2 regions of the Bacillus sp. LQ16 genome follow, and region 2 is predicted to be linked to the other one. Evidence: riboswitches for the same ligand, from Rfam matches in the RefSeq annotation. Region 2 holds a riboswitch; the other holds the start of a gene.
What was found. Region 2 has a riboswitch for magnesium ahead of AC3EMB_RS08305 (P-type ATPase actuator domain-containing protein). Riboswitches for the same ligand answer to the same signal wherever they lie in the genome.

Region 1 (16,677 bases), 2.4 Mb from region 2:
CTAAATAGTCCAATTGTCCAACCGTTTCTGAAATAGTAAGTGGTAATTGTTCTTTATATAATACCGGAAATAGTTTTACACATACTTCAAATGCTGTCATTGGTTTTTCCTTTAATAACTCAAGTACTTTAAAAGCACGTGTTTCTTGCTTTTGTAATCTCGTTTCAATAAGTTGTTTCACATTTAGAACATCTTCCCCATGCCCTGATAAAATGCGTGAAATATTCATTTCGCTTAAACGCTGTAATGTTTGATTATATTGTAGTAATGGGCGTGCCCGTTCTGTTTGCCCTTCATATGGTGGTTCTAGTATTGGATTCGAAGAAATATGACTAATGAGAGCATCTCCACCAATTAATATTCCATCAGATTCTCTATATAAAGAAATATGAGTAGAAGCATGACCTGGTGTTTCAAGCACTGTAAATCCAGGCAAAGAATTAATACGATCTCCTTCTCTCACAGTATGCGTTAACGATCTATTACAAGAATATTTAAGTGTCCTCGTCGTCAATAACGACTCGTCTTTCAAAAATGCTACTGGCACACCAAACTGTAAGGCCGTCTCTCTAAAAAATTCATGATACCGCTTTAAAAACTCTGGATTTTGTGTGATCCAAGGCTCATTCCAAGGATGTCCAATAATATTCGTCTTCTCAGAAAATATATTTAAAAGTCCACAATGATCTGCATGATGATGCGTAATGACTACTGTTTCAATATCTTCTATCGTATGTCCTAATGTACCTAATTGACTTTCTAACGCATTTCTTGCCTCTTCTGTATTCGTCCCTGTATCAATTAATGTTAATGTCTCCCCCTCAACTAAAAACACATTCACAGTTTCCACTGCAAATGGTACAGGAATCTCCATTCGGTGAATCGCCGTCATGCTTAGCCCCCCTGTCTCTTTCCGGTTCAAAAATGAATACTTCTTCAGTTTACAACTTCTATATATATTTGTCATTATTTTCAGATAAAAAGAGGTGTTTCCTATAAAAAAACGAATGTATGTACATTTATAAGAATTTCTAACCAAAATTAAAGGAGGAACATCATGTCTATTCAAAACATTTCCTTTCTAGGTGCAGGCTCTATTGCTGAAGCTATTATTGGTGGCTTGTTACATGCAAATGTTGTTAAATGTGAACAAATTACTGTAAGTAATCGTTCTAACGAGACAAGATTACAAGAGCTACATAAAAAATACGGTGTCAAAGGTACTCATAATAAAAAAGAATTACTTACTGATGCAAATATTCTTTTTCTAGCAATGAAACCAAAGGATGTTGCAGAGGCGCTTATCCCTTTTAAAGAATACATAAATAATAACGTGCTTATTATTTCATTACTAGCAGGTGTTTCTACTCACTCAATTAGAAAACTACTTCAAAAAGACGTTCCAATTATTCGTGCAATGCCAAATACATCCGCAGCCATTTTAAAATCAGCTACCGCTATCTCCCCTTCGAAACATGCAACAGCGGAACATATTCGCACTGCAACATCTTTATTTGAAACGATTGGTCTCGTCTCTGTTGTAGAGGAAGAAGATATGCATGCTGTCACTGCATTATCCGGAAGTGGACCTGCTTATATTTATTACGTAGTGGAAGCTATGGAAGAAGCTGCAAAAAAAATTGGTTTAAAAGAAGATGTTGCAAAATCACTTATTCTTCAAACGATGATTGGTGCTGCTGAAATGCTAAAAGCAAGTGACAAACACCCTTCTATTTTGCGAAAGGAAATTACTTCTCCTGGCGGAACTACCGAAGCAGGTATTGAAGTATTACAAGAACATAAATTTCAACAAGCACTTATTTCTTGTATTACACAGGCAACGGAACGATCACATAATCTTGGAAAAACATTAGAACAACTAACAAAAGAAAAATAAAAAAAGGAGCTCAAGTTTATTTGAGCTCCTTTTTCTATAATTACACTTAGTTATTGTTCTTCCCAAAAATCTCTTCTTGCAGGCGACGACCAGTCGGCGTTGCTGCAAGTCCACCTTCCGCTGTTTCACGAAGTGCTACTGGCATCGTTTGTCCGATTCTAAACATTGCCTCAATTACTTCATCACATGGAATTGTACTCGTTACACCAGCTAATGCTAAATCTGCTGAAATCATCGCATTTGCAGCTCCTGCTGCATTACGTTTTACACAAGGTACTTCTACAAGTCCTGCAACAGGATCACACACTAAACCAAGCATGTTCTTTAATGAAATTGCCATCGCTGTAGCTGCTTGATCTTGTGTTCCACCAGCCATCTCAACTGCAGCTGCAGCCGCCATTCCACTTGCTGAACCAACTTCAGCTTGGCATCCTCCTGCAGCACCAGAAATACAAGCGTTATTCGCAACAACCATACCGAAAGCTCCTGCTGTAAATAAGAATTCAATCATTTCTTCACGTGTAGGCTGCAATTTTTCTCTTAGCGCAAATAGTACACCTGGCACTGTTCCAGCAGACCCTGCTGTTGGTGTTGCACAAATAATTCCCATCGCTGCGTTTACTTCATTTGTTGCAACAGCTTTGCTTACTGCATCCAAAATCGTATCTCCAGATAAGCCTTTTCCACTCTTCATATACGCTTGAACTTTTACAGCATCTCCACCAGTTAAACCAGTTGGTGATTTCACGCCGCGAATACCACGTTCTACTGCTTGTTCCATCACGACTAAGTTCTTTTCCATACCAGCAATTACTTCTTCACGTGAAATACTTCTTGTTTCCATTTCACATTGAATCATAATTTCTGCGATTTTTACATTTTGTTCTTTAGCTTGCGCCACTAGTTCCGCTGCGTTCCGAAACATGGTGTGTCCCCCCTGCAATTAATCCATAATAGTTACTTGACAAATATTTTGTTGCGCTTTTATTTCTTCAATCACTTCATCTGCTAATAATTCATCTGTTTCAATAACCATAAGCGCTCTTCTTCCTTTTTCTTTACGAGAAACACTCATTGTACTAATGTTAATCTCGTTTGTAGCAAGGATTGAAGCTACTGCTGCAATAGCACCAAAGCGATCGTTATTTACAATAAGTAGTGCTGGACTTGTGCCTGATAATTGAAGATCGAATCCGTTTAATTCTACAACTTCAATTTTACCGCCACCAATTGAGCAAGCAACAACTTCAATTTCTTCTTCACCTTTATACAAACGAATTTTCGCTGTATTTGGGTGAGGTGCATTGGCATCTTCTTCAATGAATTCCACTTCAATTCCGCGCTCTTTTGCTATTTCTAGCGCCTCTGGAATACGTAAGTCATCTGTTTCAAATCCTAATATTCCACCGATTAGTGCTACATCCGTACCATGCCCTCGATACGTCTTTGCAAATGATCCATATAACGAAATGCTTACTCTTTCTGGTTCATGACGAAACAGCTGGCGAGCAACTTGCCCCATTCTTGCCGCGCCTGCTGTATGTGAACTTGATGGTCCAATCATAACTGGACCGATAATATCAAATACTGAGCGATACTTCATCATAACTCCCCCTAAACCTCTATGCAAAAATTTATTCTACTATTCTATTAACCTGCTACATCTGTCGCTTTTCCAGTTGTACCACGAATTTGTTCTGCTGTATGAATTGGATAATTTTTAAATAAAAGTAATCCAATATAACCTGAAATAATACCAGTTATAATAATACATAAGAATCTTAGCATTATTTTCATTAAAAAATGATATAAGATAATCCACAATAAAGTCTGGTAGCAATCCAAAGTTTAACACAGAAGCCATTGCAAGGATAGCATAAACAAGCGATATCTTTCCTATTATAATTCTCATGTTACTCTCTCATGGTTTAGTCAACTTCACTTGTTACGATAATAACTAAAAAGCATGTGACTTATCATAAATTATAATCTGCCCTCATTATAGCTTGTTTTTTATAAAACGCTTACTTTTGTTGAATTTTAAAAGTTCTGAATAAAAGTCCATTCCTGCTATTTGTATCACTTGTATGTCATCTGACTTATATAACAGTTTTTCTAAATAATCATTATTTCGTATTTTTATCGTATATATTCAAACCATTCTAATTTTCTGTATCATCCAAGTATAAGTATAAAATAATAACAGTTTTATTTTTAAATTTTTTTAGACATAAAAAAATGGCAACCCACCGTTACCATTTTTTACAAAATTATTATTTTTCTACTGGGAATGATTTCAAATCTGTCGCTATTTCTGTATTAGAAAACAACTCTCTTGCCTCTTTCAATAATTCCTTATATGTATCTCCTTGATAGCGAGAACTAATGTGAGTTAAGATTAATCGCTTCGCATTTGCCTGAAGTGCAATGCTCGCAGCTTGCTTAGATGTGGAATGAAAATAATCATGCGCTTGTTGCTCATCTTCTGCTGCGAAAGTCGCTTCATGGACAAGTACATCTGCATCTTGCGCAAGCTCCCTACTTGCTTCGCAATATCGCGTATCACCTAAGATAGTAATAATTCTTCCTTTTTGAGGTGGGCCGATAAACTCATTTCCATTTAATATCGTGCCATCCTCTAATTCAACTACTTCTCCATCCTTTAAACGTTTAAAGATTGGACCTGGTTTCACACCCATCTCAAGCAACTTATCAACTAAAAGAGCACCTTGTATATCTTTCTCTACAATACGATATCCAAAACATTCTATACCGTGTGACAATCTTTTCGTTTCTACATAAAATTCATTATCTTCAAATACGGTACCTTCTTCTGTTATCTCCACAACTTCAAGTGGATATTTCACATGTGTCGTACTTACCGATAATGCCACTTCAATAAATTGTTTAATTCCTTTCGGTCCATACACCGTTAAAGGCGTAGTTCCTCCTTGAAATGAACGGCTACCTAATAAACCAGGCAATCCAAAAATATGATCGCCATGTAAATGCGTAATAAATATTTTTTCAATGCGGCGCGGACGTACAGATGTATGTAATATTTGATGTTGCGTGGCCTCGCCACAATCAAATAACCAAGTTTGTCCTCGTTCTTCTAACAATTGTAAAGCAATTGCTGAAACGTTCCTTCCTTTTGAAGGAACACCTGCACCAGTTCCTAAAAATACAAATTCCACTTTCTTTCCTCCAGCTCTAAATATACTCTATCTCTCATCTTACGGAATGTTATTTCAAATGGCAAATTGAATTTACATAACCAATCATCTAGACAACTATATAACACGAACATTATACTTAAAAAATTTAGCAATCGTTCGTGTTTTGTGTTAAAATGATTATACTACATTTTAAGGGAGCGTTTTATTATGAAAGAAGTATTTCGTTTACAAACTGATTTTTCATCTTCATTTGATCGCTGGGTAAGTTCTTTCGTGTCTGATCACCCAGCACAATTAGAATGGACAACTTTAAAGGAATTAATCCATGAATATACAACATCACATACAAATGATACGTTACCAGCATATATTTCTTCAGCTTTAACATATTACGCCCAACGCGTTTCAACTACAAACAGTTCAGAGATTGTTATTTTTGAAAACCCTACCATCTCGTAATCTATAATAAAAAAGCACTGGTTACAGTGCTTTTTTATTTATACTTATTTAGCAAATGATTATATTCCGTCCAAAAGTCTGTATACATACTTTGATCAAACTCATCTAAAATTATCTTTTCACTTGATTTATTGAATAATTCTTTTGCTTGTAGCGCAAAAGAAACAATTTGTTTTCTATATTCATTTTCATTTACTTCTATATGAAGCCCTTCATAGTATATAGCCTTTTGATCAGTAGAAATAACTTTGACAAAATCCTTTAAAACCACATTTTCACCTATATGGTTTATAGTCCAATGAATTAAAATTGGGCATCCTAACATGAGCATAGTGCCACATCCGTGCAAAATAAGCCCCTCTTCATTTTCAATATCACAAATATATTCTTTATCTAAAGTTCGTAACAGAGCTAAAGCTGATTCACTTATTCCCCATTCCTCATCCATACCTGTTTGTGTAATAATCGTTCCATCCACATTTAAATAAAATTCCCCGTGAGAACATAAATCTTCCTGCTCATTAAACAACCACTTTTGATTCTCAATATTTATAATAAAATTTTGTGGTACCATTACAAATTCCCCTTTTATAAAAATATTTATTTTCCACATTATTTATAATTAATATCATGCATTTCATCCCATATATCTATTATAAATCCATTTAATATTTTAAAAACACAGATAAAAAAGATATTGACACTACGATTTTACAGTGCTAACATTCAACATGTAATTGAATATGGTCTCTGTTAGGTGAGGCTCCTGTATAGAGAAACGCTGCTGCCCAAAAATGTCGAGAGACGCCAATGGGTCAACAGGAAAGGTCGGAATGAAGGCCTTTTTTAACGTAGCTGGTTTCAGTACCTATGCTATACAGTGCTAAAACTCAACGAGGGAGAGGTGCATGTATTTTGTCATACACAAAAACTGTTTTTATTTATGTCTACTAGCAGTCTTTGTTGTGGACTCTTTTAACTGCGAATTCAGACCTTTACTCGTTTTGAGTAAAGGTCTTTTTACGTCTATATGCACCTTACTATGAAACAAACATAGCATATTCAGAAACTACTAAATTGTACGGAGGTGAGGAACAGTTGGCAATTGATGATTCGGCCCAGATACCCATACGTTTTACATTCATATTTCATCATGTAGGTAGGAAAGAAACTGTTCCTCACCATTTCAAATAGTTAGGTAACAGATTGTTTCCTCCTTCATGACAGAGGAGGAACTACCGATGTTTAATTTACAAAGACAAGAAACAAAGCATGCTTATGAGCAAGATAGCATGAAAACAAATAACGAATTATTAGTGGAGGTTGCAACACAAGATATAAGCTCTGCGTTAAAACTTTTAGAAACATCTCAAGATGGATTATCTAAACAAGAAGCGTCTCGTAGACTTTCTTTATATGGCCCGAACGAAATAGCTCATAATAAAATGGCACCGTGGTACATTCAGCTTCTGTTAGCATTTAAAAATCCATTTATTTTCGTTTTATTAGCTCTTGGAGCACTCTCCTTTTTCACGGATGATATGCAAGGAACAATTGTCGTATCTGTAATGGTCCTACTTAGTGCAACGATTCGGTTTTCCCAAGAATTTCGTTCTCAAAAAGCTGCCGATAAATTAAAAGCTATGGTTCGAACAACTGCGAGCGTATTTAGAATAAATGGATTTGTACATGAAATAAAAAATGTAACGAATTTAAATCGAAATTACACAACAGAAATTCCAATTGAGGAACTTGTACCTGGCGATATTATTTCCCTTTCAGCAGGTGATATCGTTCCAGCCGATGTGCGTATTGTATCCGCTAAAGATTTATTTGTTAATCAATCTTCTTTAACAGGGGAAGCACTTCCTGTAGAAAAATACGAAAACTGCTACCATACAGAAAATAAGCATATCTTACCGAAAAACATGAAAAAAAATTACAATCCACTCGATATGGAAAACCTTTGCTTCATGGGAACAAATATTGTAAGTGGTAGCGCAAAAGCTGTTGTCATCTCAACAAGTACTGATACGTATTTCGGCTCTTTAGCAAATAAGGTAATCGGAAAGCGGGTAGAAACAAGCTTTGATAAAGGTGTAAACAAAGTAAGCTGGCTCTTAATTACATTCATGCTTATTATGGCGCCTATTGTCCTTCTCATTAACGGATTCACAAAAGGAGATTGGCAAGAAGCTTTCTTCTTCGCTATTGCCGTGGCTGTTGGCCTTACACCTGAAATGTTGCCAATGATTGTAACTGCTAATTTAGCTAAAGGTGCCGTTAACATGTCTAAACAAAAAGTAATTGTGAAGCAACTAAATTCTATTCAAAACTTAGGTGCTATGAATATTCTTTGTACAGATAAAACCGGAACTTTAACAGAAGATAACGTTATCCTTGTTCGTCACTTAGATCCTAATGGAAATAAATGCAATCGCGTCTTGCAATTTGCCTATTTAAATAGTTTCTATCAAACTGGATTGAAAAACTTAATAGATAAAGCTGTTATTAAGCATACAGAGGAAAACAATACATTTGACCCATCAGCTTTTCAAAAGCTAGATGAAATTCCATTTGATTTCGCCCGCCGGCGTATGTCAGTCATCGTAAAAGATATTTCAGGTAAACATACAATGGTTTGTAAAGGTGCCGTAGAAGAAATTTTATCAATTTGCAACTACACTGAAGTGGATAAAAAAATCGTTACACTCACTGAGGAAATACGCTCAAATGTCAAAAAACTAAGCGAGACATTGAATAGTGAAGGTATGCGGGTTATTGCTGTGGCTTATAAAAAAGATAGAAACATAAATGATAAAGAGTACGCAGTAAAAGACGAAACTGATATGATTCTCGCTGGATATATCGGCTTTTTAGATCCACCGAAACCATCTGCAGCAGCTGCAATTCAAGCATTACAAAAGCATGGTGTACAAGTAAAAATTTTAACTGGCGATAACGAAATTGTTACACGAAAAGTTTGTAAAGAAGTTGGATTAGATATCGGCGAACCAATCCTCGGTTACGAGATTGATTCTTTACCAGATAAAGCATTAGCAAAACTTGCTGAAGAAACGACTGTATTTGCGAAGCTTAATCCAATGCAAAAATCTCGCATTATACACGCATTACAAGGAAACGGACACACTGTAGGTTACATGGGAGATGGCATTAACGATGCTGTAGCATTACGTGAAGCTGATGTCGGAATATCTGTTGATACTGCTACTGATATTGCGAAAGAAGCTTCTGATATTATTCTACTCGAAAAAAGTTTAACTATATTAGAAGCCGGAATTTTAGAAGGACGTACTACATTCGGAAATATTTTAAAATATATTAAGATGACAGCTAGCTCTAACTTCGGTAATGTGTTTAGCGTGTTAGTAGCAAGTGCTTTCATTCCTTTTTTACCGATGCTTGCCATTCATCTTTTAATTCAAAACTTACTTTATGATATTTCACAACTTTCTATTCCATGGGACAAAATGGATAAAGAGTTTCTAGAAAAACCACGAAAATGGGATACTGCAAACTTACGAAACTTCATTATTTGTATCGGCCCAATTAGTTCCATATTTGATATTATCACATACGTAGTCATGTGGAATGTATTTGGCGCAAATACACCGAGCGAGCAATCATTATTCCAGTCCGGTTGGTTTGTGGTTGGATTGTTAACACAAACTTTAATTGTTCACATGATACGAACACAGAAGATTCCATTTATTCAAAGCGCTGCATCAACACCAGTCGTTTTATTAACCGCTCTTATTATGGCAATCGGGATTTATATTCCATTCTCACCACTTGGTGCAGCCGTTGGTTTACAAGCATTGCCACTTAGCTACTTCCCTTGGTTAGTAGGAATACTATTAGGCTACGCTTTTTTAACACAATTCCTGAAAAAGCTTTATATTAAAAAGTTTCATAGCTGGTTGTAAAAATAAGAATGAGTGGGTATTCCCCGCTCATTCTAAAAGACATAACAGATACTTATATATGGAGGTGACCATGATGGTATGGTACGACATTGTATTCAGATTAGTTATCGCAATTATTGTAGGTGCTTGCATCGGAATGGAAAGGCAATGGAGACACCGAATGGCCGGGCTGCGGACAAATGCTCTCGTATCACTTGGTGCCTGTATATTTGTTTTATTATCCGTCATGCTTGATCATGATGCTAGCCCCTCACGCATTGCTGCTCAAGTCGTTAGTGGCATTGGTTTTTTAGGGGGTGGCGTTATTATCCGCGATGGTTTTAGTATTAGAGGGCTAAATACGGCAGCTACTTTATGGTGTGCAGCTGCTGTCGGTACTCTTACAGGCGCCGGTTTCCTCGTTGCAGCTATATTAGGTGCAGCCGGCGTGTTACTAGCAAATATACTTCTTCGCCCAATTGCTCTTTTTATGAATAAAAAATCAAAAGAAGAATCACCTGAACAAACGAACTACTTACTTTCCCTTACTTGTTCAGAAGAAACTGAAGCACATATTCGTTTTTTACTTATGCATATGGTAAGTACAGAAGGGCTCAGTTTAAAAGAGTTGTATAGTGAAGATGTAGATTCTAATCAAAAAGTTTGTATACAGGCTACATTACATTGCAAGACAAATGCAGCTATCTTAATTGAAAAAATAGTAAGTAGAATGCTATTAGAATCTGGCGTTACTGGAGCTGGATGGAAGACTTCTTTAGATTTAGAAGCGAGTTAAATAGGAAAGGTGTCATGATTTTTACTACTTCATGACACCTTCTACATAAATTTATTTTCTAACTTTTGTTGAAACGACTTCTCTTGCTTACGTAATAGTTGACTACCTCGTTGTAAAAGTGGTGTTCCATACTTATCATTAATTTGATCAATGACAGCAAGTAGCGGTTCTTTTTTTGCATCCTCTTCAAATGAAAACAAATCTAATTGTTTCACCGATTCTGTCTTCCACTCTATTTCAGTAGCTGTAACACCTAGTAAACGAACGGAATCACCATCCCAATGTTGCTTCCATAAACGGGATGCTGCTTGAAAAATATCGCGTTCTTCCCAAATCGCATTTTTCAATTGCTTACTCCGTGTTACTGTTCGCCTATCATGGTATTTAATCATAATTTGAATATTATAGCTGACAAGGGTTCGCTTTTGTAACCTTTTACTCACTGACTTTGATAAACGTTCTAACATATCAAGTAATTCTTTCTCTTCATCCATATCCTTTGAAAAAGTCATCGAGTTACCGACACTTTTATGCTGTCCCATTTGACTCGGATCCACTTCCCTATCATCCATACCTTTTGCACGCCTTTGCAAATCAACACCGTGCTTGCCAATTTTAGCGCGAATGATATGCTCGTCTCCCTTTGCCAACTGTTCAATTGTCTGTATATGAATATCATTTAATTTTTCAGCTGTTTTCTCACCAATTCCATGCATTGCTCCAACTGGACGTGGCCAAATCAGTTCTGGAATATCACGTTTTCGAAGTACGGTAATACCGAGAGGTTTTTTCATATCAGAAGCTGTTTTTGCTAGGAAAAGATTTGGAGCGATTCCGATACTACACGGAAGCTGCAACTCTGTTAATAGTGCTTGTTGAATCATCTTTGCTATTTCAAGAGGCGAACCAAGTGCGTAGCAATCTGTAATATCTAAATATCCTTCATCTATTGAGACTGGTTGTATCTTTTCTGTAAAACGGGAAAGGACTTGAAACATTTGAAATGAAGCTTCGCGATATAATGCGAAATTAGGACGCCTTACAACTAATTGCGGGCATAACCTTTTCGCTTCCCAAAGGGGCATCGTCGTACGTATTCCGTATTCTCTCGCCTCATAACTACATGTTATAATAATTCCTTTTCTCTCTTTTTCATTTCCAGCAACCGCTAATGGCTTTCCTTGTAATGATGGATCATGAGCAATTTCAACAGATGCGAAAAAGCAATTCATATCTACATGTAAAATTACACGACCATTTTTCGGATACATTTCTCGCATAGTACTCACTCCCTAATCAGAACGTTCGTTCTTTTATTATATCAAATTTTGCACAATAGTTATAATAATTACTTGTTCTTTTTTATAATCCATATAAAGAGGATACACATGTGAGAGAGGCTGATTATGGTGAAATTAACTATATGTTCCTTGTAGTTATATTAATCATCATAATTATTTACTCCTTCCAATTTTCAACATGAATACGTTTGGATTTTTCTCTCGTCTAATATTATATACTGCTATGATTTTTCTTGTATTGGCTTATACGCCTTGTAAAAACAATCGAATCAAAATAAAAAGCGTGTAAATCACAATTGATTTACACGCTTTTTCTATTCTATTACTTCGCTACTTCTTCAATAATTGCAACAACTAATTCTGCTGTTTTTGCTAACTCTTCAACAGGAATCTTCTCGTTTGTTGTATGAATTTCTTCATAACCAACTGCCAAGTTAACTGTTGGGATACCGTGTCCTGCAATTACGTTTGCATCACTTCCGCCACCACTTTGGTGAAGAGAAGGTGTACGACCAATTTTTTCAGCTGCACGTTTTGCAACTTCTACAACGTGATCGCCATCAGCAAATTTAAATCCTGGGTACATAACGTTTACTTCAACGTCTGCATGACCACCCATTTCTTTTGCAGTTGTTTCAAATGCTTCTTTCATTTTCGCAACTTGTGCTTCCATTTTCTCATTGATTAAAGAACGAGCTTCTGCAAAGATTTGTACATGATCGCAAACGATATTCGTTTGTGTACCACCTTCAAAACGTCCAATGTTTGCAGTCGTTTCAGAGTCAATGCGACCAAGTGGCATCTTCGCAATTGCTTTCGCTGCGATAGTAATTGCAGATACACCTTTCTCCGGTGCTACACCAGCGTGAGCTGTTTTCCCGCGAATAATTGCGTTCACTTTCGCTTGTGTTGGAGCTGCAACAACGATTTCACCAACTTTTCCATCGCTATCTAATGCGTAGCCATACTTCGCTGTAATACGCTCACGATCTAAAGCTTTTGCACCAACAAGACCTGATTCTTCTCCGACTGTAATAATAAATTCAATTTTACCGTGAGAGATATTTTTCTCTTTTAAAACACGGATTGCTTCGAACATTGATGCTAATCCAGCTTTATCATCCGCGCCCAAAATTGTTGTACCATCTGATACGATATATCCATCTTTAATAGAAGGCTTAATTCCATTACCAGGAACTACTGTATCCATATGAGAAGTAAAGTAAATTGTATCAACACCATCTTTTGTTGCTGGTAAAGTACAAATTAAGTTACCTGCACCATGACCAGTTACAGCCATTGTGTCATCTTCAAATACTTCTACACCTAAATCTGTAAATTTATTCGTTAATACTTTGCAGATTTCTGCTTCAAATTTCGTTTCAGAATCTACTTGTACTAATTCCATAAATTCATTTACTAAACGTTCTTGATTAATCATAAGACTGCGCCTCCTGCACTACCATTATGTATGTAACACTATTAATTATAACAGAATTTCGCAAAAGTTTCGAAATACAAGACAAAAAACAGATGGTTTACATGTCTAGATAACCATCTGCTTTCTATTACTCATTTAACAATACCCAGCGCATATGATCCTCCCACACGCCATTTACCATTAACATCTTCCTAGACACGCCTTCATATTGAAAACCTATCTTCGTCACTACTTGTATAGATGCTAAATTACGAGGCATAATCGGAGCTTCTATACGATGTAACTGAAATCCCTCAAAAGCAACTTGAATTGCTTTTCTAAGCGCTTCTGTCGTATACCCTTTGTTTAACTCTGCTTTATCTAATTTATAACCGAGTACACAAGATTGATAAATGCCACGAACGATTAAATTAAATGAAATACACCCAATTATTTTCGTATCATCACCCTTTTTAAAAATCCATAGTCTGATGATTTTCCCTTCTTCGAACTCTTTTCTATCCTTTTGCAACTTTTTCTTTTGATAATCTAGCGTAAAAAAATCATCCGGTCTATACTCTTCCCAAGCTTTTAAAAACTCACGATTTCTGTCGTAATATTGAAGAACTGTTTCAGCATACGACTCATCAATTTCCTTTAAATATAAACGATCTGTTTCGTATATTTTCATCATCGTATCTCCATTCTTCAGCTTGCCCAACTAAAAATTAACAATATACCCTTTTACTATATTCTCTACACACACTCAAATTTCCTGTTATATTTTGCAACCCCTTCCCGAATTTTGTCCTTACTCTCCCCTTGTCCATAATTTCATTTCTCGTTACAATGAAATTGTACTGATTTGCAAGGAGGTATAACGATGCATAAAAAAGCTCAAAAAATTATGGTTTATGTGATGCTAATTTCTATGCTTGTAACAACATTACTTGCTGGCGCGAGTATGTTTTGGTAAAAAGGGCGATGTGTTCGTCCTTTTTTTACTTTTTACACATGACAAAATAAACCATCTCGACATCGAGATGGTTTATTTTATATAAAACACAATCGCTACAATACTAAAGGAAAATGACATTACAAGTGCTATGACAAAACTTGTATATTGTTTCTGCTGAAATGCCCCAATAACAAAAGTGAGATTAAGTAATGCCATACATACAATCGCTACAAGATAAGAACATATATTAAAAGTTGCCAATATGAATGTAATAACAAATAGAAATCCCATAAAAAACTGCATATACGAAAGTTTTGGATTCAAGTACATATGAGCAACCCCTTTATCTAATTTTATCTTTCTATACTTTCATTAACGCATGGTTATGTACACATGTCAAGACAACTTATTACAATAGAAAAAGCCAACCTTTTCGTTGGCTTCTTCATATGCAACGGCTCCTTTTTCTTTTGCCAATTGCTGAAATGATTTTTTCGATTTCACAATCCATACTTTCGTTCCAATTGGAATACGATCAAACAAATATTCCACATCGTTTTTCTTCATTCTTATACATCCTTGTGAAATATACTTTCCAATTGAACTCGGTTGGTTTGTTCCATGTATTCCATATTTACTTCCATCAGTTCCTCTTGCATTAAATCCAATCCACCTTGATCCAAGTGGATTTTTTGGCGATCCACCTGGAATATCCTTCGCAATGTAATACGGATTCTTCGCTTTCATTACAACATCAAAAGTTCCTTCTGGAGTTAATTCATTCGTTTTCCCTGTCGCTACTGGAAAAACCTTTTGAATCTTTCCATCGTCAATGTAAGCTAATTTATTCGTTGCTTTATTTACAATAATAAAAGGATCTCCGGCACGTGGATTATCCCCAAGAGGCCAAATCGGTGATAAAGAAAGACATAATATGATAGAGAGAAGATACGGCATAGATAATTCCTACCTTCTATATAAGTTCTTTTATATTATCCTTTCCCTTAAAGCGACTTTTAATGAGTAAATATTGTTCCATTTCATACACAAGTTGAACAAGTTTCGCACGTATCTCAAATTCTTCGCGTGTAGCTGGCAATGGCATGTCTCTAAATAATTCCCTCATTTCTTGAAGCTGCCTTAAGGAAATAACGCCTGTACTCTCAGGGCTAATAGCATTACCAATGTTTTCAACAACATCTGCAATCATGTCAGCTTGTTCATACGTCCACGATAAAGAAGCTGCTAATGGTATCATTCGCTCTAAAATTTCGAATTGTTGCATACGCATATTAAAATAACGATAGTAATAATCATCTTCTCGCATAAATGCATTCTCAAGTTTTTTAAACGATAAATCTCTTGCTTCATTTAACATATTCTCGGTTTCAATGAGTTCTGCTCCACTCCAACTACTTTCTCGATTTCGTAAATACACAACCATTTCAAACAAAATCGTTTTAAAATTACTCTCTATTTTATCCTGATACTCTTTTAGCTTATTTTCACTACTCGGCATATACATATTTACTAATAACGCCACACTAATTCCTATTGTTAATATAGCAATTTCATTTCCAACTATAAGCCATGTAATTTGCTTCAATGAATATAGATGCATAACAATAACTGAACTCGTGACAATACCTTCTTGAATTTTAAGCATTACTGCAGTCGGAATAAATGTAAGTAACAATATGCTAATTGCAAGTGGTGTATAGCCGATCGTTTCAAAAATACAAAACGCGAATACCATTGATAATACACACGCTAGAAAACGATGTAACGATACTTGAAGCGATTTGCGCTTCGTATTTTGTACACATAAAATAACTAAAATACCTGCTGAACTATAAAATTCTAATCCTAATAACTGAGCAATAAAAACTGCCGCGCCTGTCCCTATTGCTGTTTTTACTGTACGGTATCCAATTTTGAACATATCATTGCTCCTATATGTATAAACGTATTTACAGCTAGTATAAAAAAAGGATGACACAATGTCATCCTTTTCTACTTATTATTCACATAACCTTTTCATATTACAATATTTTTTGTAAAAATTGTTGCGCACGTTCACTTTTCGGCGCTGCAAAAAATTCTTCTGGCACACTATCTTCTACAAGCTTTCCTCCGTCCAAGAAAAGAACACGATCTGCCACTTCTTTTGCAAAGCCCATTTCATGTGTAACAATAGCCATCGTCATTCCTGTCGTAACTAACGATTTCATAACTTCTAACACTTCTTTCACCATCTCTGGATCTAGCGCCGATGTCGGTTCATCAAATAACATAACTTCCGGTTCCATCGCTAACGCTCTTGCAATTGCTACACGTTGCTTTTGTCCTCCCGACAAACGATTCGGATACGTATTTTTTTTATCTACTAATCCAACCTTTTCTAAAAGTTTCTCAGCTTTCTTTTCAGCTTCTTGCTTCGTTACCCCTTTTACATTGATAGGGGCATACGTAATATTTTCTAATACAGTCATATGAGGAAATAAGTGAAAATGCTGAAATACCATACCGACATTTTCACGAACATGCATAACATTTGTTTTCGGATTCGTTACTTCTTCCGTTCCAATCCAAATGTGACCATCCGTTGGTGCTTCTAACATATTCATACAACGTAAAAATGTTGATTTTCCTGATCCAGAAGGTCCTATAATTGCAACTACTTCCCCTTTTTCAATCGTTGTTGTAATTCCTTTTAATACTTCGTTTTTACCAAATGATTT
Region 2 (16,677 bases):
AAGAAGAAGATTAATCACTTGCATGCAAAAATAATTTGTATTAAAATAAGGTCACAAGCAAGAGATTGCTCGAAAAACTTTGTATTTTACACATTGGAAACAATGTGATAATATAACGACAAGTAAATAATACATCCTGCGGTGTACGTAACTTATTTATGTCTAAAACCGATGTTAGTTATACGGAAGCTCAATATTTAGCGACCATCATCAAGCCTTCCTTGTGGAGGAAGATGTACGGTAACTGTGAGGGCATCCACCTGCGAGTAGCGGGTTTTTGGACATTTACGAGGAGCGGCACGTGCGGGGGTCTTATTTCAACTAACCTTATATAAAATTCCTACGGTGTACGTAGCTTATGCATGTCTTAAACCAATAAGTTTAATAAGGAAGTTCAATATTTAAATGTAGCTAACATGCCATCTTTTTAAGAAGGAAGTTACAAACATTTGTGAGAGCATCCACCTGTGAGAGCAGGTTTATGGACATCTAGAGAGAACGGCATATGTGGGGCTATATAAAAACCTTACGTTTTATACGTAAGGTTTTTTTGTTGCATAGATATATCAATATTATCTTGATTCACCTGTGAAGTTTCCGTAATAAATGTAGCACTTTCTGTCTTCATCAATCTCTCTTGAATCCAAGGAGAATTCCATAGACATGCCGTCTCGCTGAATATATATAATATCTGAATGAAGAGATGGTAAAATTTCTTCGTAGTTCCATACATCTTGACTATCTACTAAGCTTGAACTCGTTTCACTTAGTTCTCTAATTTCAAAACCGATGTGGGAGTATGTAGGGTCTGAAGGGTCATTGGCGAAAACTTCTTTTTGAATATAAATAACTGCTGTTCCGTCTGGATCAACCGAAGTTGCAGTAACAACATAAGTATTTTTCTCTTTAATAAAATATTCACAAGTCATGCGTGCGATAATTTCAGAATTAGAAATATTGGCGTAGTTCCATAAAGCAGGATACCCTTTCGTTTCATCATTAAGTCGATATTCTAAGCGCATTTAATCCCTCTTCTTCCTTTTTCTTCTACTTTATCATGCCATCCTATATAATAGGAATAGAATTTAAAAAGGGGAGTGCGAAGGTGACAAAAACGAAATGGCTAGTAGGTGGTGTCGTAACGTCTTTAATGACTGGCACTTTATTTGGCTGCGCACAAGATCTTCCCCCAAAACCGAATGATAATAGTTGTTCTGATTGGGATTGGGATGATGAACTTGGGGTATGGCAGTGTGATGATAGTAGTTCAGGTTATCGTGGGCATTATTTCTATGGTGGGCGATACTATCAAAATAAATCCACTTTTAAAAATTCATCGGCGTTTAAATCGTATCAATCGTCTGCTGAATTTAAAGGTGGAATTGGAAGCGGTTCAAAGGGAGGATTTGGGGGCTAAAATATGTCGCAATACATAAGGGATCGAAAAGAATTTTATTTAAAATATCCGAATTTTTGGTCGGATTTATATGAATGTGAGTATAGTTTGTTTCATGTTTTTTCTATAACAAATCAGACTTTGGACCAATTACACTTAGCGACTGAACGAATGGGGAAAATATTTTTTAAGACTGCTAGACTGCTGCGTAATTTAAGTGACGAACAGCTTCTAGATCTTGGCTTTCCATCCGCGAGTTTATCATTCATTAGAATGAAAGGGCTTTATCCTGAATCTGTAATTTCGCGATTTGATTTTGCTGTAACAGAGGATAATAAAATCAAAATGCTTGAGTTTAATAGTGATACACCAACTTTTATTGTGGAATGTTTTCAAATGAATGGGAAAGTATGTGAAAATCTAGGCTATGATGATCCAAACTCGGATCAAGAACGATTGCTATCTTCTGGTGTAACGAAAGCAGTAATGGAAGCGACAAAGGGATTAGATAATCCAAATGTTGTTTTTACAGCACATCATGAACATATCGAGGATTGGAATACCACTATGTATTTAAGTCAGCTATGCCATGTTGAAAATAAAGTATTGCCAATGTCAGAACTTAGAATTACAAAGGATGCTCTAGTCGATAAAGATGGGGCGAAGATTGATGTTTTATATCGCCAAACATATCCGATAGAAGATTTAATTGAGGATCAAGATCCTGAAACAGGAGATTTGGTAGGTGTGGAACTGTTACAACTTGTAAAAACCGGAAAGCTTTTTATAATAAATCCTTTGTCAGCATTTTTACTTCAGCCAAAATCAATTCAGTGTCTTATTTGGGGGTTAGCAGAAGAAGAGGTCTTTTATACAAATGAGGAACAACAGTGGATTAAAGAATATATGTTACCTACATATTTAGAACCAGATTTATTTTTAGGAAAAGGTTCTTTCGTTCAAAAACCTTCATTTGGGAGAGAAGGAGATACAATTACGATTCGCGATAAAGACGAAAATATTATGCTTCAAAATGCACACGAAACGTATAAAGCGTCACTGCCGATATTTCAAAAGTATACCGAACTGCCAGTCGTATCCTTGGAAACAGAAAAAGGGATCGAGAAACTGTCATATGTGTTTGGTTCGTTTTTAATTGCTGGAAAAGCGAGTAGTATCGGTATTCGTGCGGGAGAAAAGATTACAGGAAATGAATCGTACTATTTACCGGTAGGTATAAAAAGGAGGGGAAAAAATGATTAATTTTTTATTATATTTAGCAGTAACACTCGGCCTTTTATGTATAGGTCTGTTCTTAATGGAAGTGACAACGAAAGTAAAGGAATTTAAGTTAATGGCTCAAGGAAATAAGGCGGTAAGCTATGTGCTTGGAGGAAGATTACTTGGGTTAGCTGTTGTTTTATATTCGACAGCAGCTAATTCAATTTCACTTCTTGATATGATTTCGTGGGGAGCAGTTGGGATTTTGGCTCAAATTATCGTCTTTTATTTAGCTGAGTGGCTTACACCACGCTTTAATATAAACAAAAGTCTCGAAGAAGATAATCAAGCAGTCGGTCTTTTTCTTATGTTTTTATCGCTTTCGATTGGGATTGTAATCGCTGGTTGTATAACTTATTAAAAACTTTACGTTTAAACGTAAAGTTTTTTATTTTATCCCGCTATTTGCCGGGCAGCCCGATTGGTGAGGGCTAATAATCAGTGGGGGATGAACAAAACCCCCACTGATTAAAGTTTCACTTTATATACGTTAGTTTGCCATACCTTTTGAAAAAATTGTAGGCTACTGTTGACATCTATTTTAAATAAGAGTAACATTTTCAATGTAATGAAAATAAGTCTCTGTTAGGTGAGGCTCCTGTATAGAGAAATGCTACTGCCCAAAAATGTCGAGAGACGCCAATGGGTCAACAGGAATGATCGAATTAAGGTTTTTCTTAACGTAGCTGGTAATGTACCTATGCTATACAGTGCTAAAACTCGGCGAGGGAGAGGTCCGTAGATTTCTAATTATATTAGAAATCGTTTATTTGTGTATGTAATGGCCACTACTCTCTTAAGGGTAGGGGTCTTTTTTGTTACCAAGCTATGAGTAATTTCATAGTATAAACTATAAAATTAAACGAGGAGGTGAGGAGCATGTCAAATTCTGACTCGGTTCCGTTACCCATATACTTCAAATCAAAAATATATGATGTAGGCAGGAAACGATTTGTTCCTCCCTCTATATTTATCACAATGTAGCGTTTATAAAGCGCTAGACACTTTCACAGAAAAGTGGATAAATTGAGAAACAAAGCGTTTCTTCCTATGTTGTAAAGGAGGAGACGATAATATGTTATATGCAAACAAAACTGTGGGTAACACGTCATATAAACTAAATAAAAAATCAATAAAAGAACAAACAATGCTCCAAAAAAATAAAGATTTATTAATTGAAATTGCAACAAGAGATGTAAAATCTGTATTTGCATATTTTAAAACAACAAGAGACGGACTATCAATGAAAGAGGCGCAAAAACGTATTCAAGTATATGGCCGAAATGAACTAACTTCAAAAAGAGCAATTCTTGCAGAAGTAATGATGAAGCTTGGTGGCATGATTCCAGGTTTTTCAAAACAACGTGTGTGTGATGAATTACAACGTGAAACGATTACTGTATCTAGAGTAGAATGTTCTAGTAGTACAGGGCTAAATAGTGAACTGAAAATGATGGAGATACCAGTGCAAGAACTTGTACCTGGAGATATGATTTTTCTTTCGGCTGGAGATGCTGTGCCAGCTGATGTACGTATTATTTATGCAGATGATTTATTAGTGAATGAGTCTGTGTTAACGGGAAACGAAGCGAGTATAGAGAAGTTTGAAAGCTGCTATCACCTTGAACGTAAACGATTTATTCCATTAAAACGGATGAAAGATTATAATCCACTTGAGCTTGAAAATGTATGTTTTAAAGGTTCACATATCGTTAGTGGAAGTGCAAAGGCTGTAGTTGTTTCTACTGGAAAAAATACGTATTCAGGCATATTGCATACTTGTTGTAGTAGAACGTCTTAATGTGTTAATGGTGCTAAATATACAAAAACAATGTATAATAGACAAAGTTGAGCAAAAACGTAGAATGGTAATCTATTTATATAACCTTACGTGATAACGTGAGGTTATTATTTTTTTAATAGGAGAGGAATTATGAAAAAAGTATTATTAGTTGATGGTATGGCACTATTATTTCGTGCTTTTTACGCAACAAGTGTCTACGGACAATTTATGAAACGACAAGATGGAACCCCTACGAATGGGATTCATGGTTATATGAAACACTTGTTAACAGCTACGCAAGCGATTGAACCAACACATATCGTTACATGCTGGGATATGGGAAGTACGACATTTAGAACAGAATCGTTCTCGAATTATAAAGCAAATCGTGCAGCGCCACCAGAAGAATTAATTCCTCAATTTGATTTAGTGCAAGAAATGACTGCGAAATTATCCATTCCAGTTATCGGTATGAAAGGCTACGAAGCGGACGATTGTATCGGTACGCTTGCAAAACAATACTGCAATGAAGCTGAAGTTTATATTTTAACTGGTGATACAGATTTACTTCAACTTGTTGATAAGAACGTTACGGTTATGCTTCTGCGTAAAGGAATTGGAAATTACGAATATTACACACCGGAGAAAATCATGGAAGAAAAAGGTGTAGAGCCGTGGCAAATCGTCCATGCAAAAGCTTTCATGGGAGATACAAGTGATAATTATCCAGGTGTAAAAGGTATCGGTGAAAAAACAGCGTATAAGCTTATTCAAGAGCACGGAACAGTATCCGCTGTACTAGAAAATGTAGAATCATTAACAAAAGCGCAGCGTACGAAGATTGAAAGTGATTTAGAGAACTTAAATATTTCGTTGCAATTAGCACAAATTCACTGTGAAGTTCCAATTTCATGTTTACTAGAAGAGGGATTACACACAATGGATGAAGAAAAACTTAGATTTGTTTGTGAAGAAATGAATTGGGGAAGACCTGAAATATTAATAAATATGCTATAAATAGTTTGGAAAGAGGGATGTTGCATAAGTCGAAATTTGACTTGGTGACACCTTCTTTTTGTTTTTGTAAACAGTATTATAGTAAATAAAATTATGTCGAACTCAATTTTAAATATATAAATGTTTCGACAAGATATAATGATAAAAGTTGATGGGAATAGTAATTTTTATAATGAAGTGAATTAATTTCAACATAGTTTTAGAGAGTCTTTTTTTCGTGTTCACAAAGTTGTCAGAAAATAAACGGAATTTTCATATGAAGTTCAAATAGAATTCACAACAATCAATTATTATAAGGACACACAGATAATTCTTTATCTTTTATATAAACCATCCCCCAAGGAGGACAATGAAAATGAGAAAAAAAGTGAGAAAATCTTTTAAACAATTATTAATTGAAAATAAACAATCACTATTAAATAATAAAGAAAATATGAAAGAAATTGAAGAGAGAATTGAGAAACGACATGTAGCATATAGTGGTGCCAGTAATTAAATAAAATAAAAAAGATAGCCTATGTAGGCTATCTTTTTTATTTTATATTGAAAAAACGCTATTCATCTCTTTAATTTTGTAAATATGCAAGAAATTTTTATAGTGTTTTTCTATCAATATTACTCATTTTTCGAGGTTGAAATTGGTATATACCAATTTTTGAGATTCGCTATTCATAATATTACAAAAAATGTTACAATACACTCAAATTTATACTATAAAATCATTTTAATATGAAAAATTGGAATGAAAAGAAAGGAGAGGAATATGAATAAAGATGTCGCTTTGAAATGATTATTATCATTTCATTAGGAGTTGATGTAAAAAGATGAAGAGATACGAAGAATTGGATTCTATAAGAGGGATTTCTTCATTAATAGTAATGATCGGTCATCATTTAATGATTTTTTCAGCATTTCAAAATTACAGTTATGAAGATAATAAACCATTTGTTGTGTATCTATTAAAAGAAACGCCTGCTCGTCTTATTTTTAGTAGTGGTAACGAATCTGTTATTATCTTTTTTGTTTTGAGCGGATTTGTTTTGTATGAATCTATTCAAAAAACCTATAGTAGCTATGGGTCATACCTTTTAAAACGTATATGCAGAATATATATTCCCTATATTGTGGCAATAATTATAGCTATTATATGCCAGGCTACAATTAGTGAATATGGTATTTCTTATTTAAGTGAATGGTTTAATCGCTCATGGACGATTGAAAGTTCTCCAAGCTTAATAGCGCAACATATTTTATTGGTTGGGAAATATAATACAGATGCATATAATGGTGTGATTTGGTCACTTGTCCATGAAATGCGAATATCAATAATTTTTCCGTTAATTTTGATGATTTGTTTACGAAAAACGTTAAGGTGTTCATTACTATTATTGTTTAGTTTTAGTATATGTTCTGTCGTAATATTATTTTTGTTTCGCTCGGGCTTAACATTAACAAGCTATGCATTAACGTTGCATTATACGGTGCTGTTTTTATTGGGGGCACTAGTTGCGAAGTATAAAAATAATTTAATAGTTTTTTATAGTAATTGTACTAAAAACACGAAAATTGCATGGTTTTTATTTGCGATTTTACTTTTTATGTATGAAGGACTTATTGGAGAAATTAAAGTACTCAATAATTTTATATTTCGAGACTACGTAGTGGCGATAAGTGCAAGTCTATTTGTCATATTAAGTTTGTCAATATCAACTTTGTCATCCTTGCTACGCAATAAATACTTGTTATATTTGGGGAAGATTTCTTACAGTCTTTATTTATACCATATTATATCGTTGTTTTCCCTTATATACATGTTCCATGAAATATTACCGTTGCCTATTATTTTAATTTTTTCACTTATATTTTCGTTTATACTTGCAATACTTTCGTATATATATGTAGAAAAATTTGCATTCAGAGTCGGAAAGTATGTAACAAAACAAGTGGATAGAAAGAAGAGAGGGGTATCTGTAAAGAGTGACTTGCAGGATGTTATTCAGAAAAGGGCGGTGAAATAATTGAAGCAAGAAATGAGTATAAAAGATTTTCAACAATTATTGAAAAGAAGATTCGTAACGATTATTTTAACGATGTGTTGTTTAACCGCTTCTTTAGTTCTTATCTCTATGTATGTTTTAAAGCCGTCATATCAATATTCAACGCAAATTCTTGTTGGGAATTTAGATGAGTTTAATAAGGAAAATTCAACAAATAAAACACAAGAAAATAAGCAACTAGTAACATCGTATGTTGATATTTTAAAAAGCCCATTAATTATTTCAACAGTCAAAAAAACTTTGAAATTAGAGCAATCAAGTTATGAATTAGCACAAAAAATCTCGGTAGTGAATACGGACAATTCACAAATTGTAACTGTTACAGTAAAAGATTCCAATCCGAAAGTCGTGAAAGACATTGTAAAGACATTGGCAGAGCAATCACAACAAAGTTTTCAACAGTACACAAATGTACAAGGTGTGAAAGTGTTGACTGATCCTGAGTTACAGGAACAGGCTGAAAAATTGTTTCCGAAATTTCAACTGATCATTCCTATTTCTTTAATTGTTAGTTTTTTTGTTGGGATAGGTTTAGCTGTATTTCGAGATTATTTTGATGAACGTATATACACGGAACAAGATTTAGAGAAAATAACAACAGTCTCTGTTATTGGTCACATAAATGTGAAACCGAATAGAAAACAGAAATCTACAGAGATTGATAAACAATCATCTATATATCGAGGTGAACATGTCGATGTTTAGGACAAAGAAACAGCTGCCATTCGATTTGCATGATAATCTGATGAAAGAGCAGTTTTATACGGTGTATCACGAGCTGAAAAAATCTGGAAAACAACTATTCACAGTTAGTTCAACGAAGGACAGAGGGGTTGTTGCCTCACTTATAGTAAATATGGGTCTAGTGTTTGCAGAAATGAAGAAAAAGGTGTTACTTATTGATGTGAATTTTTCTGACCCTAAATTACATGTATTATTACAAAGTGATCACATGATAACCGTAAACGATATAATAAGCTCTTTCCCCTGCAATTATGAATCTTTTTCTAGTAATTTGTCTAAATACTTATATTGTATTCCTGCAAAAAAAACAGTACACACAGGGACGCCCTTAGTTGCTATGGATGAATTTGATAATGCGATTGCTAAGTGGAAAGAAGATTTTGATTACATTTTCTTTTATTCTTCTGAAGTATTTGATCTTCCTGCTACGCACATTATTGCAGAGAAATGCGATGGAATGGTCTTAGCAGTTAAAAAGCGAAAAGATTCACTACGTACAGTGCAAAAAGTAATAGCGGATATAAATAGGAAAGAATGTGAATTAATAGGTATAATTTTATATTCTTGAATGTGGGGGTAACGATCCATGATTCGTGAAACAAATCAAGCCAAGTTGTATACGATTCCGGCTCAAGAAAAGCCTAGCATATTGAATCGAAGTGTAAAACGCTTGTTTGATATTATATTTTCAATCATATTGTTACTATTAACGATACCAATTATGTTGTTCTTTTGTATTATGATTACTTTAGAAACATCAGGGGCTCCAATTTACTTTCAAGAACGTTTAGGTATAAACGGGAAGAAGTTTAATGTATTTAAATTAAGATCAATGGTAAAGGATGCTGAAATAAATGGCCCACAATGGGCAAAAGAACATGATTCAAGAATTACAAAAGTTGGATTGTTTATAAGAAAAACGAGAATTGATGAATTACCACAACTTTTAAATATTTTAAGAGGAGATATGTCTTTTGTAGGCCCTAGACCAGAGAGAGAGTTTTTTTATAATGAGTTTGATACGTTTATTCCAGAATTTAAGGATCGTTTAATGGTAAAACCAGGATTAACAGGATGGGCACAAATAAATGGAGGATATAATCTTGATCCAAAGGAAAAGTTGAGGCTGGACATGGAGTATATTGAAATGAAAACATTTCGGCTGGACATCCGTATTTTATGTAAAACCGTTTTAATTGTATTGAACGGTAATGGTGCAAGATAAATATATATGTAAACAAACAACATATGTAAGTAGGTTACTTGCAAAGGAGAACTTGTATGGGTAGATCTATTCTAAACAATATTATCCATCTATTTTATAGTACGATTTTAGCTAACCTTCTTCAGGCCGTCAGTTTAATTGTTTTAGCAAACTTTTTTAACGCACAACATTATGGGATGTTTAGTGTTGCCATAGCAGTGACGTTTGTTATGTTATTTTTTACAGACTTAGGACTTAGTAATACGTTTCTTCGAGAAGGGGCAAAGGATGGAGCAGATTTAGAGAAGATTTTATCATCGTATATAAAAATAAGAATGATTCTACTTATTCTTATTTCTATAATCGGTTATATTGTTATTCATTATATGTATGCGGATAAAAATTTAATTTATATGATGATAAACGTAATGTTTTTCATGTTAATAGGATTAACTTGGCAAAACATAGGAATTGCCTATTTTCAACTGACGGAACGTATGAAGTATATAGCGCTCATTAAAGTTGTATCAGCATCGGTTGTCATTATAATTACATGTTTTTGTATTTTCGGAGAGTTACCGGTGTATGTAACGGCTCGCTTATATGCTTTTGGGTATATGATCGGTGGTTTATTCAGTATATATATCATGAGAAGAAAGACGAAAATGAATATGAAAGTCGTAATTCATAAAGCTTTATTTTGGCAATTAACTCCCTTTATTATTAGCGGTTTTTTAATAATGAGTACGCCACAATTAGCACCTATCTTGCTTAACTATACATTGCCATTAAGTATGGTAGGTGTTTTTGCAGTGGCGTACCGGATGCCGGCAGCTTTATATCAAGTACCAGGGGTAATTGCAGGTGCATTTTTTCCAGTGCTCTTTAAGCATTATAACCAGAATAATATAGAAGAGCATACGAAATTAAATTTGCTTCAAATTAAATCAATGGCGATTGTAGGAATATGTATGACGATCGGTTTATATCATTTAGCACCATACTTTATTTCTATATTTTTTCATGAAGAATGGAGCAATGCAGTAGAGCCACTCCAAATATTATCATTTCTTATTGTGCTACAAAGTTTAAATATTGCTATTGCTGACGGTTTAACGACGAGTGGATGTCAAAATAAGAGAACTGTTGTGCAGTGTGTAGCATTGGTGATAGGTGGGGTTATGCTTTATAGCTTTAGTAGTCTTGGTGGAGTGATAGGAGCGGCATACGCTATGGTTTTATTTGAAATAGTCGCTTTAGTGGGATATATAGCGGTAAGTGTAGTGAAGAAAAAAATTGTATTCCAAATTGTAATACCGTATACAATTTATTTTGGTGTAACCTTTATTGGAGTGCAATATATATTGCATACATATCATTTAATTGCGCTTGTTCTTAATATACTAATTGTAGTAGCTGCCATATTCCTATATGATTATGAGCTAAAAAAACTTCTTCTTTCTTTTATAAGAAAAATACGCAAAAAGGATTATATTACGAAACAGGGGATATAGCCTATGGAAAATAATATGAAAGTATCGATGGGATGGATTATTCTTCTAATATTATTTGTTATGTTAAGTAAATACAATTTATATATTGGATTTTCATTGAAAATATATATGATTTTTTTAGTCATATATTTTTGTTTAACAATTAAAGACTTTCATATTCAAAAGTTATATTTTCATGAAGTTATATTTTTACTGTTTTATTTCATTTATTGTTTGAGTGGAATTCTTTCTATGTATTTAAATGCTAGTATTCGTATGATTTTTGGCGTGCTACTTGTTTTAGGATGCTATTTTATAATGAGGAATTTATTGGGCAATACTGAAATAGTGGTACTTGAATCATCTATTGCTTATGTAGGAGTAGTATTTAATGTAGTAAGTCTAATACTCTATATAATCGGTTTACAATACTTTAGTTTATACGGTGGAGAAGAGAGAGAAATTTTTGCCGGGTTATTAGTTGATAGAGGATATCCACGGTTAATTGGATTGCTAGATGATCCTAACATTTTTATTTTCTATAATACAATATTTTTTATGTACTATATGACGAATTTACAAAATATCACTAACATCCTAGGGTTAATTTTATGTGTTACGACGAGTTTATTAACCTTTTCAAGGGGCGGTATATTAGCGCTTGTACTTGTCGTTTTTGTATATATATGTATATCTAGTTTCGCCAAAAAAATAAAAATAATTATGAGTTTAGTATTGTTTAGTGTAGTTATTTTTAGTTTATCGAATAGTGTAATGGGGGGCCAATTAGATGACATATTAAATAAACGAATTTCTGATTTTTCCCATGATAATGGAAGTGGTAGATTTACATTATGGGAAGCTGCTTTTAAATATTATTTATCCAATCCATATATCGGAATCGGTGCTTTTAACTTTTCGAATTATTATGAGTATCAATTTAATGAAAAATTATATGTACACAATACATTTTTAGAAATTTTGTCTGAATCGGGTACAATTGGTTTTCTTCTATATAGCGCGTTTTTATTCATATTAATGTTCAAGCTAGCGCAGCATACTTTGTTTCGTGAAAAACCATATCTTCTATTGACTATGATTGCATTTTTATTTCAGATGATGGCATTGTCACTCATTATTAACGAAGCGTTCTTTTTATTTTTAGCAGTTGTTGTGAAGTATATTTCAATATATGAAGGAAGGGGAAAGATAGATGGTAAAATGTCTATCAGCACATAACGAGCCGCCTTATGTTTCTGTAATAACACCTTCTTATAATAGTATACGATTTATAGGTGAGACAATTTCATCTGTACAGAATCAATCGTATGAAAACTGGGAAATGATTATCGTTGATGACGGTTCAACCGACCAATCTGCCGCAAAAATTAAAGAGATAATAGAAGGAGACTCACGAATTAGGTTATTATCATTAAAAGAAAATGTTGGTGCTGCTAAAGCTCGGAATTTAGCGATCCAAGAGGCAAGAGGAAGGTATATTGCCTTTTTAGATAGTGATGATATATGGTTGCCGCATAAATTGAAGACACAATTGTTATTTATGGAAGAAATGAATATAGCTTTTTCATATGCGTCGTATAGTTTAATTGATGAAAATGGTAATGAACTAAATTGCGAAGTGAGTGTACCAAAATCTGTTGACTATCATTATTTAGTAGGAAATACAATTATCGGGTGTTTAACAGTGATGATTGATCGTAAAAAAATTCCGTATGTCGAAATGCCTAGTATACAGCCGGAAGATACAGCGTTATGGCTGAACTTATTACATGAAGGGTATGAAGCAAAAGGGATACAGCAAGTATTAGCGAAGTATCGAATTGTAGCAAATTCTGTTTCGAGAAATAAAGTTAGAGCAGCTTTTCGGTATTGGAAATTGTTAAGGGAACAAGAACGACTGAATTCGGTGCAAATTTTTTACTATTTTAGTAAGTATGCTTATCATGCTTATAAAAAAAATAAAATCAATGTAGTTGGGAAGACGCAATTATGAATATACTGTTGATGACAGATAAATTGATAACTGGCGGAGCCGAGAGCTATTTCTGTAAATTGGAAAGTAATTTGCGTTATGATGATTTTAAGATTTATACAGCTGCAGGTGATGGAGAACTATATGAATCTCTTACTAGAAAAGAAAATTTTATATTACTTAGTCGATGGAATCATTTGAGAAATCTTTATTATTTACGAAACGAAATTTGTAAACGAAAGATAGAACTTATTCATGCAAATAGTTTGCGAATGGTATTATATGCTTTTCTAATTCAAAAGTTTATTAAAAAAAAGATGAAAATTGTTTATACGAAACATAATGTAACGATATTAGAAAAGAAAATGCCAACGCTTTTTCGTTATTTCATGAATAAATATGTAAACAATATTATTACAGTAAGTGAGTTTGAAAAGAATAATTTAATTTCAATTCATGTAGCAGAAGAAAAAATAAATACAATTTATAACGGTGTCGATATTGAAAAGTTTTTATTCCAGCAGAAGAAGAAAGAATCTACATATAAAATAGGGATATTAGCTAGATTATCCAAAGAGAAAAACCATCAACTATTTGTCAAAATTGCAAATGTGTTGAAAAAGAGAAATGATTTTATGTTTTATATTGCTGGTGATGGACCAGAGAAAGAATCGATTATGAAAGAAATAGAAAAATATGGATTGCGGCAAAGGGTGAAGATGCTAGGGAATATTTCAGAGCCGCATGAGTTTATTGGGAATATGGATGCCTTACTTTTATTATCTTTTCGTGAAGTGTTTCCAATGGTAGTAATTGAAGCGATGGCTACAGGGACACCAATTGTTTCAATAGATGTTGGCGGAATACATGAAGCGGTAATAGATGGAGAATCAGGTGTTTTAATATCTGAATATTGCGAATCTGAATTCGCAAGTGCACTTGAAGAACTACAAGGGAATGAAGAAAGGGTAAATGATATTAGATTGAAAGCACGAGAGAAAGCAGTGAGGTATTTCTCGTTAACTAAAATGATAGAAGAAACGAAAAATATATATGAGTTAAACAAATGACCGGGTAGGTCGTTTGTTTTTTTTATTATAGAAACTTTTAAGAGAGAACTCACATATTATATGAAAAAAGGTAATATGAGGAGTGAATTTATTTTGTCAGAATATATTTCTTCCCAAGAAGATTGTGCGCCAGAAGGTAGCGTTCACATCGATTGTTTTGGCGCAGTTCCAAACTCGGGAAATGATAGCTCATTAGCAATTCAGCAAGCTATTGATTATTGTGTAGCGAATCGAATTTCGACGGTTAGAATTACAGGGGTAAATACGTACAAAATTGTAAAGCCGATTGTTATTAAATCAAACGTAAGATTAGAATTAGATCCTACCGTAACGCTGCAAATTGATGGGGATTTTAATGCGTTTGAGCTACAAAGTAACGCTTCGATTGTTGGTGGTACTATTCAAGTTATAAATTCATTGTTTCAATCTGCTGTCATTTATGTTTCTGGTTCACAACAAATCGAACTACCTAATCAATCTGTTATATCAAATATAAATATAATAAATACAACTCCATCGTATAAAGGAAAAGCTATACATTTTTATTGTCAAAAGGCATGGGATTATATTAGTTTCTTTCAAGTTAAATTTATTCAAATTAAAAACTTTCAAACTGCAATATATTTGAAAACAGAGTATATAGATGATATCAATACACCTTGTTGGATTAACGCCAATGTATTTCAATCTATATTTATTGATGGATGTGTGTATGGGATTGAAGTCGATGGAAATAGTGATTTGCCAAATGAAAGTTCAGGAAATACGTTTCATGATATTCAAGTGCAATGTAGACAACAAACGAAAAAAGCAATTCGTTGCTCAGGTGCATATAATACATTTGATTGTATGATTTGGGATACGTACCGGATGAGTAGTGAACAAATTGTTATTGAATTTTCTTCCAATTCTCATCGTAACTACCTTTTTTCAAATCTGCTTTCGACAACTATTGTAGATAAAGGACAATACAATGTTTGTAAGTCTACTTATGAAGAATCCCTACGAATTCAGTTACCGTTGACGTTAAATAGACCTCATTTAATAGGAAACCAAGATGATATTTTAGTAAATGCTCAGCAGAAATATAATGTTAAGCAAGTAAGTGGGAAAGTGCCGTACGGGGGGAATCTCACAAATTGCTTTAATTTAATAGATGAACAAAGTGTAAACTATATTGACGTTCCAGATAGTAATCCAGTTGTAATTGAACTGGATTTTACGAAAAAACCAATACAAATGTTAAATTGTTTTGGAATGTATTTTGGGTGGGGAGAGAGTCCAAAGAAAATTAAAATTGAATATGCATTAAGTGCAACTGGAAGTTGGGTTATTGCGTTGGATGTTCCATTAAATGTTGGCGATACAATTATATCGAATATGAAGGCGAGTCAGTTATATAAAGTTAGAATTACATTAAGTGGGTATTCTCAAGATCATAAGCGTTTTCGAATTAATCGTATTTTTGCAAGGTCTTCTATGGAAAATGGGAGCGCTTGGTTAGCGACAACTGGTGGAAGAATGTTTGGAGATATTGAAATAGAGGCAAGTAAAGGTATAATCATGAAGACTGCTAGTGGAGTGAAGTGGAAAGTTACTATTAATGAAGCTGGCCAACTTATTACGACTAAGGTAACTTAAGATGATATTTAATTATATATCCTTGGACGAGTTCCATTGTAGTGTGATAAAGGTAATGAAAAAGAGATTGTAATTTGGTTTCAACCAAACTACAATCTCTTTTTTGTTTCAATTACTTCCACCAAATCCAAGTCCAAAGGTAATTTCGTACATTTCGAGGAGTAATGCGAATGAAGCGTTCACCGTCAAAGAAGCAATTTAAATTTGGAAGTGTTTCATCTGGATTTTCTGGAACAAAGGTGACGATGTTTTCGTTACTTGTAACGGTTACTGTAATTGGTGGATCGGTAGGCGAGACTTGAAGTTGTAACGAAATATTGGCCGTATTTTTAAATTGATTATTAACAGGTGGACTTATTACTTGTACTGTGAATAACACGATAATTGTTTCGTTTGGCTCTAAATTAGTGGCAACTAGGAAACCGATATTCGGATTCGCTAGTGGAGAGCGTTCACCGTTAATAAAGACAGTGCCGTTTATAAATTGTAAACCTGCTGGAATGGTATCTTGTAAAGAAATATTTGAGAGTGAAATTTCGGAAGTATTTGTAATACGCACCGTGTAATCAAAATATTGATTTAAATAAGCTGAGCTGACGGAAGCATTTTTCGTGACTGTTGTAGTTATAAATTGAACTGGTATACGAACGATATTTGAATTAACAATGAAAGTAATAATTGGATCCTGTGGTGTCAATTGAAAGGCAGCGGTAACTGTTGCAGAATTTATAATTGTACTATTTGAAGGAATAGAAGTTACGAGAACTTGGAATGTTATAGTTGCTACTGAATCTGCAGGTAAAGAGCCGATATTAATACCAGTGTCTGGACGAACATTTGGAACGGGAGTACCGTTAATTGTTACGCTGTTTTCTATAAATGTTGTACCAGCTGGAATGCTGTCTATAACAGAAGTGCTGATTGTCGGAATTGGGGAGTGATTAAATACCGCTAATGTGAATGTAATGATATCCCCTATAACGACAATAGATTTGTCA

Region 1: linked by a shared signal. The riboswitch ahead of mgtA (magnesium-translocating P-type ATPase) and the one ahead of AC3EMB_RS08305 (P-type ATPase actuator domain-containing protein) in region 2 are both predicted to bind magnesium.

What each region holds. Positions count from the first base shown of each region.
Region 1 covers NZ_CM173491.1:4,042,794-4,059,470, forward strand. The annotation lists gene AC3EMB_RS20270 (MBL fold metallo-hydrolase) at 1-892, opposite strand, end outside; gene proI (pyrroline-5-carboxylate reductase ProI) at 1,058-1,897, shown strand; gene sdaAA (L-serine ammonia-lyase, iron-sulfur-dependent, subunit alpha) at 1,944-2,822, opposite strand; gene sdaAB (L-serine ammonia-lyase, iron-sulfur-dependent subunit beta) at 2,841-3,500, opposite strand; gene AC3EMB_RS20290 (hypothetical protein) at 3,548-3,685, opposite strand; gene rnz (ribonuclease Z) at 4,171-5,094, opposite strand; gene AC3EMB_RS20300 (DUF3932 family protein) at 5,284-5,535, shown strand; gene AC3EMB_RS20305 (hypothetical protein) at 5,570-6,109, opposite strand; M-box (ykoK) riboswitch at 6,278-6,445, shown strand; gene mgtA (magnesium-translocating P-type ATPase) at 6,777-9,482, shown strand; gene AC3EMB_RS20315 (MgtC/SapB family protein) at 9,556-10,257, shown strand; gene AC3EMB_RS20320 (DNA polymerase IV) at 10,299-11,537, opposite strand; gene AC3EMB_RS20325 (tripeptidase T) at 11,881-12,999, opposite strand; gene AC3EMB_RS20330 (GNAT family N-acetyltransferase) at 13,127-13,672, opposite strand; gene prli42 (stressosome-associated protein Prli42) at 13,862-13,954, shown strand; gene AC3EMB_RS20340 (DUF3894 domain-containing protein) at 14,027-14,266, opposite strand; gene AC3EMB_RS20345 (L,D-transpeptidase) at 14,333-14,893, opposite strand; gene AC3EMB_RS20350 (aromatic acid exporter family protein) at 14,910-15,878, opposite strand; gene AC3EMB_RS20355 (amino acid ABC transporter ATP-binding protein) at 15,979-16,677, opposite strand, start outside.
Region 2 covers NZ_CM173491.1:1,621,333-1,638,009, forward strand. The annotation lists gene AC3EMB_RS08270 (sulfurtransferase) at 1-14, shown strand, start outside; RNA gene ssrS (6S RNA) at 131-313, shown strand; RNA gene ssrS (6S RNA) at 335-518, shown strand; gene AC3EMB_RS08285 (hypothetical protein) at 573-1,022, opposite strand; gene AC3EMB_RS08290 (hypothetical protein) at 1,106-1,417, shown strand; gene AC3EMB_RS08295 (glutathionylspermidine synthase family protein) at 1,421-2,659, shown strand; gene AC3EMB_RS08300 (DUF350 domain-containing protein) at 2,652-3,038, shown strand; M-box (ykoK) riboswitch at 3,252-3,417, shown strand; gene AC3EMB_RS08305 (P-type ATPase actuator domain-containing protein) at 3,753-4,478, shown strand; gene AC3EMB_RS08310 (5'-3' exonuclease) at 4,611-5,477, shown strand; gene AC3EMB_RS08315 (FbpB family small basic protein) at 5,833-5,973, shown strand; gene AC3EMB_RS08320 (acyltransferase family protein) at 6,302-7,495, shown strand; gene AC3EMB_RS08325 (YveK family protein) at 7,496-8,239, shown strand; gene AC3EMB_RS08330 (CpsD/CapB family tyrosine-protein kinase) at 8,226-8,846, shown strand; gene AC3EMB_RS08335 (sugar transferase) at 8,865-9,503, shown strand; gene AC3EMB_RS08340 (oligosaccharide flippase family protein) at 9,560-10,996, shown strand; gene AC3EMB_RS08345 (O-antigen ligase family protein) at 11,000-12,214, shown strand; gene AC3EMB_RS08350 (glycosyltransferase family 2 protein) at 12,189-12,989, shown strand; gene AC3EMB_RS08355 (glycosyltransferase family 4 protein) at 12,986-14,038, shown strand; gene AC3EMB_RS08360 (glycoside hydrolase family protein) at 14,132-15,679, shown strand; gene AC3EMB_RS08365 (cell surface protein) at 15,792-16,677, opposite strand, start outside.